3 regions of the Rhizobium sp. M10 genome follow, and region 2 is predicted to be linked to each of the others. Evidence: riboswitches for the same ligand, from Rfam matches in the RefSeq annotation. Region 2 holds a riboswitch; each other region holds the start of a gene.
What was found. Region 2 has a riboswitch for cobalamin ahead of cobU (bifunctional adenosylcobinamide kinase/adenosylcobinamide-phosphate guanylyltransferase). Riboswitches for the same ligand answer to the same signal wherever they lie in the genome.
Positions count from the first base shown of each region.

Region 1 (3,613 bases), on a different contig from region 2:
TCGACGCCTTCCTCCGAGCCGTAGAAGATGCGTTCGCGGGCGAGATAGCCGTGCAGGTTCATCTGGCCGAGACCGATCGCATGGCTTTCGTCATTGCCCTTCTCGATCGACGGCACCGAGGCAATATGGCTCATGTCGGAAACGGCCGTCAGCGCCCGGATCGAGGTCTCGATCGTCTTGCCGAAATCGGCGGAATCCATGGCTGCGGCAATGTTCAGCGAGCCGAGATTGCAGGAAATATCCTTGCCGAGATGCTTGTAGGAGAGGTCGTCATTATATTCGCTTGCCTCGCTGACCTGCAGGATCTCGGAGCAGAGATTGCTCATCGAAATGCGCCCGGCAATCGGGTTCGCCCGGTTCACCGTGTCCTCGAACATGATGTAGGGATAACCGCTCTCGAACTGGATTTCGGCGAGCACCTGGAAGAATTCGCGCGCCTTGATCTTCTTCTTCGAGATGCGCGCATCCGCCACCATCTCCCGGTACTTTTCCGTCACCGAAATCTCGGTGAAAGGCACGCCGTAGACGCGCTCCACGTCGTAAGGCGAGAACAGATACATATCCTCATTGTTTCTCGCGAGTTCGAAGGTGATGTCGGGTACGACGACGCCGAGCGACAACGTCTTGATCCGGATCTTCTCGTCGGCATTTTCGCGCTTCGTGTCGAGGAAGCGCATGATGTCGGGGTGATGGGCGTTGAGATAGACAGCACCTGCCCCCTGACGGGCACCGAGCTGGTTGGCATAGGAGAAACTGTCTTCGAGAAGCTTCATAACGGGGATGATGCCCGAGGACTGGTTTTCGATCTGCTTGATCGGTGCGCCGGCCTCGCGGATATTGGTCAGCGAAAGCGCCACGCCGCCGCCGCGCTTCGACAATTGCAGCGCCGAATTGATCGACCGGCCGATCGATTCCATATTGTCCTCGACCCGTAGCAGGAAGCAGGAAACCAGTTCACCGCGCTGCTTCTTGCCAGCGTTGAGGAAGGTCGGGGTCGCCGGCTGGAACCGGCCTGAAATGATCTCGTCGACCATGTCGCGGGCAAGGGCCTCGTCGCCGCGCGCCAGGGTCAGCGCCACCATGCAGATGCGGTCTTCGTAGCGCTCGAGATAGCGTTTTCCGTCGAAGGTCTTCAGCGTATAGCTGGTGTAATATTTGAAAGCGCCGAGGAAGGTCGGGAAACGGAACTTCCTGGCATAGGCCTGATCGAACAGGTCGCGGACGAAATTGAAGGAATACTGATCGAGTACCTCCTGCTCGTAATAGCCCTCGGTCACGAGGTAATCGAGCTTTTCCCTCAGATTGTGAAAGAACACCGTGTTCTGGTTCACATGCTGCAGGAAGTACTGCTTCGCCGCCAGGCGATCCTTGTCGAGCTGGATCCTGCCCTCATCGTCATAGAGGTTCAGCATGGCGTTCAGCGCGTGATAGTCGAGCGTTTCCGCCGCTTTCAAAGGACGTTCGCCGGCGGGATGAGCAAAAGTGTTATGCGATTTTGCGCCCGCATCCCGCGTCAGAGTTGTTCCCGTGTCCAAAATCGTTCCATTCCGTGTTTGACGTTGGCGACATCCTCGGCCGTGCCCATGAGCTCGAACCTGTAGAGGTAAGGCACCTGGCATTTGCGCGAAATCACGTCGCCGGCGAGCCCGTATGTCTCGCCGAAATTGCTGTTGCCCGCGGCAATCACGCCGCGGATGTGTCCTCGGTTCTCCGCATCGTTCAGGAAACGGATCACCTGCTTGGGAACGGCCCCCTTGCCACCGTCGCCGCTATAGGTCGGCACAATGAGAACGAAGGGTTCGCGGATATGGAACGCCTCTGCGCCGCTTGAGGGAATGCGCGCCGCGCGCAATCCGAGCCTGGCGACGAAGCGATGGGTATTCTCCGATCGGCTGGAATAATAGACGAGCAGCCCCATCGCCGTTTTCCGGTCAGGAGAGCGCGCTGATCATATCGGGACGGAAACCCGCCCAATGCCGCTCGCCGGCGATGACGACGGGCGCCTGCATGTAGCCGAGGCTGCGGACGCGATCGAGCGCTTCGGCATCCTGCGAGATATCGACGATATCGTAATCAACGCCCAGGCGGTCGAGAGCGCGATAAGTGGCGGTGCATTGGACGCAGGCAGGTTTGCTATAGACGGTAACGCTCATCATCTTCCTCGTGATATCAAAGAATTCAGGACGCAATACTGGGATCGGGCGCCTTGCGACGTCCGGGGCAACGCTTGATGGTGATCTGGCAAAGTCGGCGCTTTAAACGCCCGATACGATCCCTTTCGGGATTTGCGCGGGCGGCGGCCTTGATCTTCTCGACATGACTTCAACCCGAAGTGCTCATGCGGACGTTCGGGGCAGCGCAACAGGCGCGGATCATTCCGCTTCATGCACGCGACCTTCCGGACACCCCGCCCGTGGACATCTAGTTCAAGGCAGGTCTCCTGACTTGCGGGTCGAAGCACCCTGCCCCTGCCTTCCCGGAGCATCATGCTCCAGTGACCTGAAATCGGACAGTTGCTCGCCGCTTACAGTTGCGGGGGCAGCTCCGGCCTTGTTGCGCCGTCATGGCGAAACGCACCGTATTCCCGTCTTAGCCCGCGATCCTGGCGAATCGAAGGAACCTTGAACACTAGATATAGTACGCGAATCCAAAATCACGTCAACGGATGGTTTGTGCATTGCGTTACGACAGGTTTGAAATCACTGCGTTCCTGTGAAAAACATGGATCGAAGGCTTAACGAAAGCAGGCTGTGGAGAAGGTCCGGGATGACAAACCTCCCCTCTCCGCGTCATCCTCGGCCTTGTGCCGAGGATCTGCTGCCTATCGACCGGAGGCAGATGCCCGGGACAAGCCCGAGCATGACGAAAGAGGAGTTGGCGCCCCTTATCAGCGGTCTACGCCACGCTTCAGGTGACGAGCGCCGCAGGGACGACATCGGGTGTTATGTCCTTACTCGAAGCAGCCTGAGCGCGTTGATCGTCACCAGCACGGTGGCGCCGGTATCGGCGAGAATCGCCGGCCAGAGGCCGGTGATGCCGGCAATCGTCGTCACCAGGAACACCGCCTTCAGCCCGAGGGCGATGGTGATGTTCTGCACGATATTGTGCATCGTTCGTTTGGAAAGTTCGATCATCCGCGCCACGTCGCCGACGCGCCCGTGCAGCACGGCGGCATCGGCCGTCTCAAGCGCCACATCGGTGCCACCGCCCATGGCGATGCCGATATCGGCGGCGGCCAGCGCCGGAGCGTCGTTGATGCCGTCGCCAACCTTGGCGACGATGAACCCCTCACGCTTCAATTCGCCGACGACCCGCTGCTTATCCTCAGGCATCATCTCGCCGCGCCAGTCGATGCCGAGCATGCCGGCAACGGCTGCCGCCGTCCGCTTGTTGTCGCCCGTCAGCATCATCGCCTTGACGCCGGCCGATTTGAGCGTGGAAAGCCCGACCTCGGCATCCGCGCGCGGCTCGTCGCGCATGGCGATCAGGCCGACCGCAACGCCATTGACGAACAGCACCGATACGCTCTTGCCCTCGTCGTTCAGAACAGCAATGCGTGCATCCTTTTCGCCATCGAGTGCTCCGCGCTCGCGGGCAGCGGATGGCGACAGCA
Region 1 covers NZ_NWTA01000039.1:18,294-21,906, reverse strand. The annotation lists gene nrdE (class 1b ribonucleoside-diphosphate reductase subunit alpha) at 1-1,535, opposite strand, end outside; gene nrdI (class Ib ribonucleoside-diphosphate reductase assembly flavoprotein NrdI) at 1,514-1,918, opposite strand; gene nrdH (glutaredoxin-like protein NrdH) at 1,932-2,153, opposite strand; cobalamin riboswitch at 2,413-2,639, opposite strand; gene CO671_RS31550 (heavy metal translocating P-type ATPase) at 2,943-3,613, opposite strand, start outside.
Region 1: it holds a riboswitch for cobalamin, as region 2 does, so the genes downstream of both, nrdH (glutaredoxin-like protein NrdH) here and cobU (bifunctional adenosylcobinamide kinase/adenosylcobinamide-phosphate guanylyltransferase) in region 2, are expected to answer to the same signal.

Region 2 (3,613 bases):
ACCGGTCGTGTTGATTACGACATCGGGTTTCAGCGCCGAAAATACGCTTTCGAGAATGCCTGTGGAGACAGCATCCTTGAGGCTATAGGCAAATACCGGCAGCGGCCGGAAACCAAGTGCCTGCAAGGCTTCGATTATCGCTTCGATGGGGCGGGTTTCGCCGCTTTGGACGAGGGCGCGGTAGAAGCTGATGGCGACGATGGGGGATGTTGTGGGTTCGAGTTCCACCTTCTCCGTCCCACGCTCGGCGGCCGAAGGTGGCGCAACATGCGAACCGGCAACCTGCCACCACTCCTCCACGCCGATCAGCCCCCGCCCCGGCCACCAGATTCCCGCCTTCATCAGCGGCACCGCCGGTGCCGGCTTCTCTCCTCCCGAAAGCATCGCTCCGGCATAATCGAGAAAGGCGCGTGCATTGGCATCGCCGCCCTCGATCAGATAGGCCCACAGGGCATTGAGATCATCGAGCCCGATGTTGGAAAACGGTGTCAGCCCCGCATCCGGCCTGGCGTCACCCGGCAGCACGGCGATCAGCGCGCCGCTGCGGGCCGCACAGGCATGCAGCGCCTCCAGCGCATAATGGAAATAGCTGGCGCCGCCGAGTGCGCGCACGATGATGAGCTTCGCATGCCGTGCCGTGCGCTCGACATAGGTATCGACCGACATCGGATGTTTCAGGCTCATCAGGCTGGCGAGCCTCAGCGACGGCGCCCCACCCCGCGCGCGATGGGCGGCCGCGATCGCCGCCAGCTCGCTGTCGGCGGCCGACAGGAACAGGATATCGCCCGGCGTCTGCCCGAGGTCGATTGCCTCCTCGCCGTCGCTGATCGTTCCCTGCTGGGCCAGAAGCAGATGCATCGGTTAAGCCAGCGCCTCGATCGCCGTTCTCACGGCGTCCTCATCCATCTCATGCAGGCCGATGACGACGAGGCGCGTGGCGCGCCTTTCACCGGCTGCCCAGGCACGATCGAAATAGTGATCGATGCGGCTGCCGACCGCCTGAAGCTGCAGGCGCATCGGCTTCCCGGAAACGTCGACAAAGCCCTTGAGACGCAACACGTCGTGGGCAGCGATGATCGTCTTCAGCCGCTCGACGAAGCCGGCAACATCGACGATCGGGCCGAGCTCGACGACGAAGCTGTCGAACTCGTCGTGATCGTGCGGCGTGCCGTCCTCATGCTCCAGTTCGTGGTGCGACTTGCGGTTAGCGAGATCATTCTCCGTGCCGATACCGAGGCCGAGCAGGATGCCGGCCGGCACCTCGCCGTTTCTCGCCTCGATCATCACGGGCTTGCGCTGGGTGCGGGAAGCGACCTCGTCGCGCACGCGGCCGAGACCGGCCACATCGATCAGATCGGTCTTGTTGAGCACGATCAGATCGGCGCAGGTGAGCTGATCCTCGAACAGCTCCTCGATCGGGCTTTCGTGATCGAGCGATTCATCCTCGCTGCGCGCCGCCTCGACGGCATCGTGGTCGTCGGCAAAGCGGCCGGCAGCGACAGCCGCGCTGTCGACCACGGTGATGACGCCGTCGACGGTCACCTGGGTGCGGATGTCAGGCCAGTTGAAGGCGGCGACCAGCGGCTGCGGCAAGGCGAGGCCCGAGGTTTCGATGACGATATGGTCGGGCCGCTGTTCGCGCTCGAGCAGCTTTGTCATCGTCGGAATGAAATCGTCGGCAACGGTGCAGCAGATGCAGCCATTGGTCAGCTCGATGATGTCGTCCTCGCTGCAGTTTTCGGCACCGCAGCCCTTCAGCACGTCGCCATCGACGCCGAGATCGCCGAACTCGTTGATGATGAGCGCGATTTTTTTGCCGCCTGCATTGGTCAGCAGGTTGCGGATCATCGTCGTCTTGCCGGCACCGAGAAAGCCGGTGATGACGGTTGCGGGAATCTTCTGGTTCATGAAACTTTAACCCTTCATTTTCAGCGGCAGGCCTGCCGCGATGAAATAGACTTCGGCGGCCTTCGCCGCGATCATCTGGTGGAGACGGCCGGCATGATCGCGAAAATCCCGCGCCATGCGATTTTCCGGCACGATGCCGAGCCCGACTTCGTTGGAGACGAAGACCAGCCGCGCCTTTGCTTGCCCCACGAAATCGACGAGCCCTGCAAATTCCGCTGCCATGTCGCGCTCTTCCATCATCAGGTTGGTGACCCAGAGCGTCAGGCAGTCGATGAGCACCACACGGTCCTCGCCGTCGATGGCCGCAAGCTTGCCGACAAGATCGAGCGGCTCCTCATGCGTTGTCCAGGACGGGCCGCGATCAGCCCTGTGCTGGTCGATACGCGCCTGCATCTCCTCGTCCCATGCCCGGCCGGTCGCGACGTAATGGCACCCGAGGCCGCTCGATGTGACGAGGTTTTCGGCGAAGCGGGATTTCCCAGAGCGCGCGCCACCGAGGACGAGGGTGGAATTGGCGACGAGATCGGTCATGCCGCGACACTCCCGCTACGGAGGGCGGTGCTTCGATTTGCTCCGCGTATACTATAGTTGGCCGACGAGGACGTAATACCCCCCTCTGTCCTGCCGGACATCTCCCCCACAGGTGGGGAGATCGGCAAGTGGCATGACCTTCGCCCAACATCGATCGTTTGGGGAAGCCGGTGCGCCGATCCGATCTCCCCCCTTCTGGGGGAGATGTCCGGCAGGACAGAGGGGGGTGCCACATACTCGACGCAGGAGGCCGAAAGCCCGCCATCTGCCGCACCAGGCCGCGCCGAATTCAAACGTTCAGCCAAAACAACCTCCGTGCTGGCAGCGGGTCTCTTACCCAGGGTGGGCTTTTCGCCCGGCACGGAAGGCAGGTCTCCTGGCTCGCGGTTATCGGCCGCGATCGGGGCGGACCGGAAACCGGTCGCCCCTGATCGTGCCGGCGGATCCGCCTCGCCTTCCCGGCTGCATCGGTGAAAAGGTGGACGATTCGTAGAAATAGAGGCGTCCGACCCCGGTTGATCACCATGCATTTCCAGTGGCTTTTCCGGCACATCACCCGTCCCGCTTGCCTGCACGATTGCAGGCCGCCGGCCGGAAGGGCTCGATGCCGGATGGAAGACCCTGACCGCTCTACAGTCGCGGGGTCGGCTGTGATGAAGGCGCCCGGCTTGGGTCCGCCCCGTCACATTCCCTTTTCATCCGGAAGGGCAACTGCCAATCCGGAACCATCCGTTATGTCAGGATGGTCAGGCGACCATCCGTTGAGGGATGGTTAGGCAAGCCAGAGGATAGAGTCAACCGGCGTTGACGCCCGAGGCGACGGGCGGGGATAGAAAGCTTCCAACAATACGACTTACTCTACCGAAAACATCGTCTTTAATCAGAGACTTACATCATAAAAATTTGTCCCCCGCGCCGGCTTTTCGCCGCAATTGCATCGCAAGCGGACAGCACCGCCGCCCTTGACCGGGCCTCTCCCCGCCTAGTTGTCTAGCCATGCTTATGAAATTGGATCGGCGCCGTTTCCGCGCGCTGCGTGTTTTCTTCGACCCGGGACGGCTGCGCGCGCTGACCCGCCGCAGCGAAGTCGGCCTGTCGCTGGCAGGCGCCGTCGTCGGCATCGCCTCGGGGCTTGCCGTCACCGGCATGAGCTACGTTTCCAATGAGCTGCACC
Region 2 covers NZ_NWTA01000003.1:313,407-317,019, forward strand. The annotation lists gene cobN (cobaltochelatase subunit CobN) at 1-858, opposite strand, end outside; gene cobW (cobalamin biosynthesis protein CobW) at 862-1,908, opposite strand; gene cobU (bifunctional adenosylcobinamide kinase/adenosylcobinamide-phosphate guanylyltransferase) at 1,915-2,439, opposite strand; cobalamin riboswitch at 2,788-3,184, opposite strand; gene CO671_RS06825 (chloride channel protein) at 3,436-3,613, shown strand, end outside.

Region 3 (3,613 bases), 220 kb from region 2:
AAGCGCCTCGTCGACGCGGAGATCGTCGTCAGCAGCCCAGGAATTCAGCAATCCGCGATGCGGCGTCCTGCCGAGACGCACGACGTCCCTGACAGTTAGTCGCGTCTCGGTCGTCGATTGCTGCTCGACGAAAGCGACGCGGCGGGCGAGCTCGGCTCTCGATATCGCCGAGATATCGTCCTCTCCGAGCCGGATAATGCCGCTGCGGACCTTTCGCAGCCGGCAAATCAGCCGCAGCAGGCTCGACTTCCCCGAGCCGTTCGGCCCCAGCAGGCCCAGCACCTTGCCTGTCTCGACCGCAAGGCTGATGCCATTGACGAGAAGCGTATCGCCTGCGGCGAAACTGACCTCGTCGATTGTGATGCTCATGCAGTTCTCCTGGCGCCATAGAGAATGACGGCGAAGGCCGGAGCGCCGAACAGCGCGGTGACGACGCCGATCGGCAGAATCTGTTGCGGGACGATGATCCGCGAGATGATGTCGGCAGCGACCATGAAGAGGGCACCGCCGAGCGCTGTGGCCGGCAGCAGCCGGCTATGGGCAGGCCCGACCAGGAAACGTGCGGCATGCGGAATGACGAGGCCGACAAAGCCGATCGAGCCGACCATGCTCACGACAGCCGCCGTCATCACCGCGGTTGCGCCGAGCAGCACGATCTGGACGCGCCTCACCGCAATGCCGAGGGATGCAGCAGCATCGGTACCGAAGGCGAAAGCGTCGAGGGCTCGCACATGGGCAAGGCAGACGAGGAAGCCGATCACGGTAACCGGCGCTGCGAGATAAACATCCGGCCAGCGAACGCCGCCGAGAGAGCCGAGCAGCCAAAACATGACGCCTCGCGCCTGTTCCGCATTGGCCGATGTCGTGACGATATAGGCGGTCAGCGCGTTGAAGAGCTGCGATCCAGCAATTCCGCACAGAATGATGCGCTCGCCGGTCCCGCCAGCGCCGGCGGCAAGAACGCCGACGAGCAGAAATGCCGCCACCGCGCCGATGAACGCGCCGCTCGAAAGGCTGAGCACGCCATAACCGAAACCGAGGATCATCACGCAGACCGCACCCGTCGAGGCGCCTGCCGAGATGCCGAGAACGTAAGGCTCGGCCAGCGGATTGCGCAGCAGGGCCTGCAGGATGGCGCCGCAGAGCGCGAGCGACGCACCGGCGCTGGCGGCCACCAGCGCGCGGCTGAGGCGATAGTCCCAGACGATGCCCTGATGAATGCGGCTGAGTTCGAAACCGGTACCGAAAAGCCGATTCGAGACGGCCTTGGCTGTCGTTTGAAGCGGGATCGATATTTCGCCGATCGAAACGGCCAGGCTGATCATCAGTCCCAGAAGGACGAAGGCGGCAACGGTGAGCGCGACGGGCGCCCACCATCCATCCCGTTTCAGGAGCATCTTGTTCACTGGGCGAGACCCGACGACTGGATGCCCTTTGCCAGTATCTCAATGCCGTCGATCGTGCGGATCGTCGGGTTCATCGATTGCGCGTCCATAATCACGAAGCGATTGTTCCTGACGGCATCGAGTTCGCGGGTGACGGGGTCGTTCTTCAGAAAGTCGAGCTTCACCTTCGGATCGTCAGCCGCATAGCGCCGGCGATCCATGGTAGCGATGACGATGACCGCGGGATCAGCCTGAGCGATCGTCTCCCAGCCGACCAGCGGCCATTCCTCTTCCGTCGTCACGACATTCGCAGCACCCAGCGTCTTCAGAATATAGGCCGGGGCGCTGTTCTTCCCGGCGATGAAGGCATCGCCGTTCACCTCTTTGCTGGAGAACCAGAAGACGATGGGCAGATTCTTTGCCGATGCGCCCGATATCGAGGCGACGGCATCGGCCTCGCGCTTCTTGAGATCGGCGATCAGGGCGTCGCCGCGGTCCTTGATATCGAAGATGTCGGAGAGTTCGGCGATTTCCTGATAGATCAGGTCCATCGTGAACAGCGCTTTGCGCACGCCATCGCCGCCATCGGCATTGATCTTGGCCACACAGTCGGCGGGCGCGACATAGGTGTTGATCCCGAGTCCGGAAAACTGTTCGCGCTTGCCGACGGAACCCTGCGCACCGACATGCCACTCGAATTCGGCCGCCACCAGGTCGGGCTCCGCGCCGACGACGGATTCGAAGCTTGGATCGTTGTCGGCAAGGCGCTTGATCCGGCTGCTGACCTCGGCATATTGCGGCAGGACCGGGCCGACCCAGACCGCGGTTCCGGCGATCTTGTCTGCCAGTCCGAGGAAAAACAGCACTTCGGTCATGCCCTGGCCGATCGATACGATCTTCGCCGGGGCCCTTTCGAAGGTCACCTGCTGGCCGCAATTGGTGATGGTCAATGGATATTGAGTGGCAGCAAGACCCGGCGCTGCAAGGCCGGTCAGCCCGAAGGCAAACGTCATGCTCATGAGAAACTGGCGCATGGAAAATCTCGATAAGGAGGAAAATTCTAGCCTCGCCGTGCCACGCGCGGCTGCGCGGGATAAGGCACGGTCAAACGGACGCTAGCGGTGAAAAACCCAATCGAGACGGATTCGTGCCGGAGTTCGGCGAAGGTTCAGGTCAACCATGTCTGTTCCTTTCCAGGCATCCCCGCCCGGTTGATTGGATCGTGATTGACGGCAGGTCTCCTGGCTTGCGGATATGCGCCGATCATCTGCCTTCCCGCGAAACTCGCAGTGGCATGGCCATGGGCCCCAAGAGATGAGCTAAGTGCTCATCTCGGGATGATCGCAAAAGCGATCACCCTGGGATGATCGGCAAAAGCGATCACCCTGGGATGATCGGCAAAAGCGATCACCCTGGGATGATCGGCAAAAGCGATCACCCTGGGATGATCGACAATCCGCTTACAGTTGCGGGGGCAGCCACGGTCTTGATCCCTATTGGGTCGTCCTCACCGTGTTCCCTATTAATCCCCTTGGAGTCATCCGCGGGAAACCGTCGCGCCTAGTTACGCCGGCTCGACGTATCGCGTCAAGAACAAGCTGACGCATCGGGCTCTGCGCGGGAGCCTTTGCCAAAAAGGCAGCCTTCAGCCGGGAATTCTCTTTTTATCAGGATTGGTAAAGACCAGGGCAGGCATCGGCCCCGATGTCATCAGCGTGAAGTCGAAGGACGCCTTCAAATCCGGCCCCAGCACATATTGCCGATGGACGCGCAGCTGATCCTTGCGGATCTTGCGGTAATGTTCGCGCGTCAGCATCTGCTTGACGCGGATCAGGAGCATCTTCGCCGGGGGCGCGTCCGCGTGGCCGGAGACGGCGACAACCGGCACTTTGTAGAAATTGATCGAATCCGTCAGGCACTGCACATCGACCCACGAAATCTCCGGGCAGCGGGCAATCAAGCCGACGCGGGCGCGCAGCAGGCTTGCCGATGACAGCAGCGCACATTGCAGAATAGCGCTGCCGAGTGAAGCAAACACCACGCGTTTGCCCTTGAAGATCTCCGGCTCCCTTTCCAGCAATATGCCGATGACATGGGCGGCCACGTTCGATCCCATGCTGTGCGAGGAGATCACATACTCCTCCGCCTCCTCATCAAGCGCCTTGCGCACGGCGGTGGCCCGGTCTTCCAGCCAATCGTTGCAATCGGCCCGGTGCATGCGGCCGAGC
Region 3 covers NZ_NWTA01000003.1:90,397-94,009, forward strand. The annotation lists gene CO671_RS05750 (ABC transporter ATP-binding protein) at 1-369, opposite strand, end outside; gene CO671_RS05755 (iron ABC transporter permease) at 366-1,397, opposite strand; gene CO671_RS05760 (ABC transporter substrate-binding protein) at 1,403-2,419, opposite strand; cobalamin riboswitch at 2,599-2,956, opposite strand; gene CO671_RS05765 (hypothetical protein) at 3,031-3,613, opposite strand, start outside.
Region 3: it holds a riboswitch for cobalamin, as region 2 does, so the genes downstream of both, CO671_RS05760 (ABC transporter substrate-binding protein) here and cobU (bifunctional adenosylcobinamide kinase/adenosylcobinamide-phosphate guanylyltransferase) in region 2, are expected to answer to the same signal.